Regions from separate parts of the Marinomonas sp. NPDC078689 genome, predicted to be linked through region 1. Evidence: predicted binding sites of a transcription regulator. Region 1 holds the regulator's gene; the other holds the start of a gene.
The links. The regulator sigma-54, encoded in region 1, starts transcription at its own class of promoters, with help from an activator protein. The targets are predictions, from matches to a motif close to TGGCACNNNNNTTGCTNT.

Region 1 (3,793 bases):
AAACTGGCATGCTGCAAGAAACACTGACCGCCACACAGGCGCTACATTACAGTCAAAACTCTCGCACTTTACTAGACAATCCCACCGTAAGACGACACCAAAACGCTGGGCTCTGGCATGCCAAAGGAAAAAAAGGAATAATAGAGGATGGCAGTCATGATATCCTGTTAACCGATGACGCTGTTGCCGTTAAGCAGTCTGTAGATTCACCCGACATCATTCTTAACGCCGACAACATTCATTATTTAGACAGTAATCAGTCATTAACAAGCAGCGGTCACGCCACCTTGCATTCGACACAAGGCAAGACAACGGCAAAAACCATCGTTACTTACATTAATTCAGAAGAAGTCGTCATGACAGGATCCGTACGAGGACAGTATGAAACAACTCATTAATTTCAGCGCACTCTTGGCCAGCTTAATCATTAGCCAACAAGTCCTTGCTCTGCCTGATGACTTAAGTCAGCCACTAACAATACAGTCGAACGAAGCCTTTTTAGACCAAAAAACAGGTGAAGCGACCTACAAGGGCGATGTCTTTGTGAAACAGGGAACCATTGAGATACAAGCTCAATACCTGAAGGTCACAACCGACCCTAAAACTCGTAAATTCAGCAAACTGGTTGCCACAGGCGGACCGGCAAAATTCAGTCAGCAAATCGACTGGAGCGGCAATATGATGATCAGTCGAGGGGATAAAATAGACTATCAAGTCACCACGTCAAAATTGGAAATCTTTGGCAATGGCTACCTCAACAAGATGGACGACAAGATCACCGCCGATTACATCCTCTACCACATAGACACCGGCACCTTTAACGCCCAGAAAAAAGGCACAGGGCGCGTATCTATGACATTACAACCAGCAGACAACGAAAAAGAAGGCAAAAAGAAATAGATGGCCCTTTTAGAAGCAAAAAACCTGGCGAAGAGCTACAAAAAAAGACAAGTCGTTAAAGACGTCTCTCTTTCTGTAGAATCCGGTCAAGCCGTTGGCTTGCTCGGCCCAAATGGCGCAGGCAAAACGACCTGCTTCTATATGATAGTTGGCATGGTCGCGAATGACGCCGGCGGCATCTTCATCGACGGGCAAGACATCACCAAAAACGCCATGCATACGCGGGCGCAAAAAGGCATTGGCTACTTACCACAAGAAGCCTCTATTTTTAGAAAAATGTCCGTTGAAGACAATATTTACGCCATTTTAGAAACGCGCAAAGAGCTGTCAAAAGAACAAAAGAAAGAAAGACTAGAAGGCCTGTTAAACGAGTTTCATGTCACCCACATTCGCAGCAACTTAGGCATGGCACTCTCTGGCGGCGAACGTCGTCGCGTGGAAATAGCGCGTGCGCTTGCCATGAACCCCAAGTTCATCCTATTGGATGAACCTTTTGCTGGGGTTGACCCCATCTCGGTTGGCGACATTAAACTGATCATAAAACACCTGCAAGAAAGCGGCATTGGTGTTTTGATTACCGATCACAACGTACGCGAAACATTAGACATTTGCGACAAAGCCTATATCGTAGGCAATGGGAAAATAATCGCCTCAGGTGATGCTGATACCGTGATCAACAATGAGCAAGTAAAAAAGGTTTATTTAGGGGACGACTTCCGTCTATAGCCTCTTATCTTTGCAGCCGAAAGGGAGTAGTATGCATAACTCGTTCCAATTTCCTCTTATTAGAAGTGTTTCTTTATGAAGCAGTCTCTGCAATTAAAAATCGGTCAACAACTGACCATGACTCCCCAGCTGCAACAAGCCATTCGGTTGCTGCAGCTTTCTACGTTAGACCTGAAACAGGAAATCCATGAGTTTCTAGAATCCAATCCGCTTTTAGAAATTGATGATGAAGATTTTTCCCATTCAGAAGCGCCAACGAGAGAACAGGAAGAGGCAGCCAGTAAAAAAACCGAGGCGAACGCCAGTGAAGAAGCCCGCGTTGAGTCCGAGTGGACCGACAGTATTCCAGCAGAGCTCTCCATTGACAGCAATTGGGACGATACTTACCAAAATTCTGCCGCAGCAAGCGTCGGCTCCAGCAATAATTATGAAGGCGACAGTGACTACGAAAGTCGCAACGCCCCTGCTGAAAGCATTCAAGATCACTTGATCTGGCAACTTAACCTAACGCACATGTCAGATCGCGACATTGAAATCGCTTACGCCATCATTGAATGCGTGCAATCAGACGGCTATCTCAGTATTACGCCTGAAGATATTTGGGAATCGCTAACCAGCGAACTTGAAGATCTTGAGCTCGACGAAGTCATGGCAGTGCAACACAGACTACAACGCTTTGATCCTGCTGGCGCCTGTTCAACCGACTTACGCGATTGCCTATTAGTGCAATTAGAAGCCTTTCGCGACCACCCTCTTTATAAGAGTACCTACAACCTAGTCGATAACCATCTGGCTTTACTAGGCAACCGTGATTTTGCTCAATTAAGTCGCAAAACAAAGCTCAAAGAAGAGTCATTGAAGGAAGTGGTCGATCTGATTCAACAACTCAACCCACGACCAGGCTCTATTATTGATGCCGATGATACGGATTATGTTATTCCAGATGTCTCTGTCAAAAAGTGCAATGGGGTTTGGCAAGTTGAGCTAAATAACGACGCGTTACCGCCCGTCAAGATCAACGAAACTTATTCTGCGATGGCCGCAACAGCCTCCACCTCAGAAGACGTCACCTACATCAAAAACTCCTTGCAAGAAGCCAAGTGGTTTATGAAAAGCCTACAAAGCCGCAACGAGACCCTACTCAAAGTGGCCAGCTGTATCGTAAATCGCCAAATCGACTTCTTTGAACTTGGTGAAGAAGCCATGAAACCCATGGTACTTCACGATGTCGCGGAAGAAGTCGGCATGCACGAGTCCACCATTTCGCGTGTGACGACACAAAAGTACATGCACACACCAAAAGGTATTTTCGAGCTGAAGTACTTCTTCTCAAGCCACGTTAATACCGCTTCTGGTGGCGAATGCTCTTCGACAGCAATCAGAGCCATGATCAAAAAATTGGTGGTAGAAGAACCCGCCAAAAAGCCCTTGAGTGACAACAAGCTAGCCACTATTTTAGCGGACCAAGGCATACAAGTAGCACGACGAACTGTTGCAAAGTACCGTGAGGCAATGAACATTCCTCCTTCTAATGAACGAAAACGATTGATTTAATACGGACAACTACTTCTTATGCCATTAAAATCATTAATAAAAGCAGACCTTGTCTTTGCAAAACAAGACGTTGTGAGCAAAAAACGCATTCTTGAAAGCGTTGCCGATGTGGCTGCAAATCGTCTCCATTGTGACAAAGAAGCAATCTACGAAGCTTTACTTGGACGCGAAAAGCTAGGCAGCACCGGCATTGGTAATGGCATTGCCATTCCTCATTGTCGCCTAGAAAGCGCCAATCACACCGCTGTCGTTATTTTGTCGCTGCAATCTGCCATTGACTTTGATGCGGTCGACAGAAAACCAATCGATTTAGTTTTTGCGTTAATTGTGCCACCACAAGAATGTGACGCACACTTATCCACGCTGGCGGAAATTGCTGAACTGGCACAATCAGAAAAAGTGTTAAACACATTAAGAGAGGCCGAAACAAATGACGCCCTCTTTATTGCACTAGATTCATTACTATAAAGGAAAGAGTATGTTGGAAGAGTCTATCACCATCATTAACAAACTTGGCCTTCATGCGCGCGCAGCTGGCAAACTGGTAGAAACAACGTCTCGTTTCTCTTCTGACATCACCATTGAAAAAGATGGCCGCAACGTTGATGGTAAA
Region 2 (3,793 bases), on a different contig from region 1:
GCTCTGGAGATGTGCACCTCACCGTTTTCTAACGGCTCACGTAATACTTCCAATACCTTACGATCAAATTCGGGTAGCTCATCTAAAAACAGTACGCCGCAATGCGCTAATGAGGCTTCACCCGGTTTGGGTATCGAGCCCCCACCTACCAGCGCGGCGGCCGAACAAGAATGGTGCGGTGAGCGAAAAGGACGCTCAGACCAATGCCAATCTGTTCCCATTTTGCGCCCCGCCACCGATTGTACCGACGCCACGGCCAGCGCTTCGGCTTCTGTCATGGCCGGCATAATGCTCGGCAACCGAGACGCCAACATGGTCTTGCCAGTGCCTGCTGGTCCGATAAATAACAGATTATGACCGCCTGCGGCGGCCACTTCTAACGCTCGGCGCGCTTGGTATTGGCCTTTTACATCTCGCATGTCCCTATGCTCCACGAAATGGTCCGCTTCATTGAGGTTGTGGGCACAAGGGGATAAAGGCGTGAGTTTAAGAAGGTGTGCGGTGACTTGCGTTAAGCGGGAAGCAAACACAGAATCCCCGTCCACTAAGGCCGCTTCAGATTGGTTGTCTTCAGGCAAAATAAGCTGTCGACCCGCTTGCTGACAAGCAATAACAGAAGGCAGTAAACCAGGCACGCCACGAATATCGCCAGACAAAGCCAGTTCACCAATAAATTCAAAAGCCCGTAAGTTCACTTCGCCTAACTGTCCTGAAGCCGCCAATATACTGATGGCGATCGCCAAATCATAGCGGCCACCCTCTTTGGGCAGGTCTGCTGGGGCTAAATTAATGGTGATACGGCGGGTAGGAAACTCAAAACGGCTGTTAATGATGGCGCTGCGTACGCGGTCTTTTGATTCTCGCACGGCGGCTTCGGGCAAGCCCACTATATTGAGGGAAGGAAGGCCATTCGAGATATGGGTTTCCACTGTCACCAACGGTGATGCCACACCAACTCGGGCGCGGCCATAGATAGTTGCTAAGCTCACGATCACTCCTTGATCTTGTATAACATCGAGCAATCCAGCTCGACGATGGCGACGTATAACCAATAACTCACGTCTTATTTCTAGTTTTAGAAATACATTATGTCTGCGCGAACCTTCCATTCTGAGCGCTTAATAAGGGAATTTATATGCATCAAATTAACCCCAACAAATTGCTACTGTCTAAATGGACATCGACTTCACCCAAACAAAAAGAAAAACACTTCATTGTCACCAAGCTCATTAGAGATGAGCAAGACACCGTCATCGAATGCACCATTGAGGCGGTGTTAAGCCGTCAAGAGTACACCATTCCTTGGCGTAATCTGACCTCACCCGAACACTGGAAACAAGGCTGGCAACCCTAATATAAAGGCTCGCCAGACACGGTTGTGTTTATTTTTCGTCCGACGCTGTTTTGCTTATGTCGTCTTTGGGCGCTGCTTTCTTAGCAGGGGCTTTTTTCGCTGGCGCCTTTTTCGCAACTGACTCTGCCGCCGCTTGCTCTAATTCTTCAATGCGCGCTTCTAAAAGCCCTAAGCGCTCACGATATTTAACCAACATCGCAGCTTGCAGCTCGAACTCATCGCGCGTTACTAAATCCATTTTAGTCAGCGTATTTTTGGCAACCTGATGTAATTGCGCTTGAATTTCTTCTTTTGGCAACTTGCCTAGTATGTCGGCAGTTTGCTCTAACCCTGAGCCCAATTGCTTAATAAATTGATCGATCATGTGACCCTCTTACGTCATGCTATTTACGCCATAGTATAGAAGCCTGCACTATGTCTGTCTTGGGTAATCCATGCAATGTTACGATTAAATATCGCCACTAGACTGACTCATTTGGTCGTTATGCTTGGTTTTCGTGCAGTAAAAACCAAGAATCGCTCTTTTCTCCCCATGATATAGCGCGCGTCACCGCAAGTGACGGGCTTCCTCTCAGAGACTTTTCAGTGCAAGAGCAAACAGATAAGCCAAAATTCCCCACGACAACATGCCAACGCGAAAATAAATCGCACCAAATAAATGCAAAATAACAGCGCACCACCCCAACTAGATGCACCAAAAAAGATCGAAGGTGAATCTTTTTGCTTCCTCATTTTCAACACTTTACTGGCAAAGCCCTTATAACATAGGCACATCGGCGTTATGGCACGCATATTGAATAAGCTTTGATACCTGCGATACAGACAATAAGACAGACTTTTAAAGGAGACTGTGGGTATGAAGCTTATAACTGCCATCATCAAGCCATTTAAACTCGATGATGTTCGAGAAGCGCTTTCTGAAATCGGTGTACAAGGTATTACCGTAACAGAAGTGAAAGGGTTCGGACGTCAAAAAGGTCACACAGAACTTTACCGCGGTGCAGAATACGTTGTGGATTTTCTGCCTAAAGTAAAAATTGAACTTGCCATAGCTGACGACATGACCGACCAAGTGGTCGAAGCCATTTCGGGAGCCGCCAATACCGGCAAAATCGGCGACGGTAAAATCTTTATCGTTAACCTTGAACAAGCGGTTCGTATTCGTACCGGTGAAACTGGCGAAGACGCGGTTTAACACACGTTCGAATCTTATTAGCCTTTAGGGGGGCGAAACATGCAAGATCAAATTTTTCAATTACAATACGCAATGGATACCTTTTACTTCTTGGTGTGCGGCGCATTAGTTATGTGGATGGCAGCTGGGTTTGCCATGCTAGAAGCGGGTCTAGTCCGCTCTAAAAATACAACAGAAATTCTGACTAAGAACGTCGCATTGTTTGCGATTGCCTGCATCATGTACTTTGTTTGTGGTTACTCCATCATGTATGGCGGCACTTGGTTCCTAACGGGTATTCAAGATGTTGATACTGCGGCTACTCTAGCAGATTTCGCTGCTCGCGAAGGCGGTTTTGAAGGCGGTTCTATCTACTCAACAGCCTCTGACTTCTTCTTCCAAGTGGTGTTCGTTGCAACCGCTATGTCGATCGTATCTGGCGCCGTTGCTGAGCGTATGAAACTTTGGTCATTCCTTGTGTTTGCAGTCGTGATGACAGGCTTCATCTACCCAATGGAAGGTTCTTGGACTTGGGGCGGCAACGCTGTCTTCGGTATGTACAGCCTTGGCGACATTGGTTTCTCTGACTTTGCAGGTTCCGGTATTGTTCACTTGGCCGGCGCAGCTGCTGCACTTGCAGGTGTATTAGTACTAGGCGCTCGTAAAGGTAAATACGGTCCTAACGGTGAAGTACGTGCCATCCCTGGTGCTAACTTACCATTGGCGACACTTGGTACCTTCATCCTTTGGTTAGGTTGGTTCGGTTTCAACGGTGGTTCGGTTCTTAAACTTGGCGATATCGCCAGCGCAAACTCTGTCGCTATGGTGTTCTTGAATACCAACGCTGCGGCGGCTGGTGGTGCGGTTGCTGCCTTGCTACTTGGTCGTATCCTATTCGGTAAAGCCGATTTGACCATGCTATTAAACGGCGCATTGGCAGGCCTTGTCGCTATCACGGCGGAACCTTCTACGCCATCTGCATTGGGTGCAACCCTAATTGGTGCGGTGGGTGGTCTGATCGTTGTGGTTTCTATCCTGACCCTAGACAAACTGAAAATCGATGATCCAGTGGGTGCGATTTCCGTTCACGGTGTGGTTGGTATTTGGGGTCTATTAGCGGTTCCTCTAACTAACGATGGCGCTTCTTTCTTCGGCCAAATCGCCGGCGCGCTTACCATCTTTGTTTGGGTATTCTTTGCCAGCCTAATCGTATGGTTGATCATCAAAGCCATCATGGGTGTACGTGTTAGCGAAGAAGAAGAATA

Region 2: glnK (P-II family nitrogen regulator) is a predicted target of sigma-54. The motif match lies at 2,137-2,154, and genes of this name have one in related genera.

Annotation. Positions count from the first base shown of each region.
Region 1 covers NZ_JBITUJ010000002.1:80,090-83,882, forward strand. Annotated here, with positions in the region: gene lptC (LPS export ABC transporter periplasmic protein LptC) at 1-398, shown strand, start outside; gene lptA (lipopolysaccharide transport periplasmic protein LptA) at 382-900, shown strand; gene lptB (LPS export ABC transporter ATP-binding protein) at 901-1,626, shown strand; gene ACIGBN_RS03540 (RNA polymerase factor sigma-54) at 1,702-3,180, shown strand; gene ACIGBN_RS03545 (PTS sugar transporter subunit IIA) at 3,199-3,648, shown strand; gene ACIGBN_RS03550 (HPr family phosphocarrier protein) at 3,659-3,793, shown strand, end outside.
Region 2 covers NZ_JBITUJ010000009.1:54,259-58,051, reverse strand. Annotated here, with positions in the region: gene ACIGBN_RS14385 (YifB family Mg chelatase-like AAA ATPase) at 1-989, opposite strand, end outside; gene ACIGBN_RS14380 (TIGR02450 family Trp-rich protein) at 1,136-1,354, shown strand; gene ACIGBN_RS14375 (accessory factor UbiK family protein) at 1,383-1,718, opposite strand; gene glnK (P-II family nitrogen regulator) at 2,211-2,549, shown strand; gene ACIGBN_RS14365 (ammonium transporter) at 2,589-3,793, shown strand, end outside.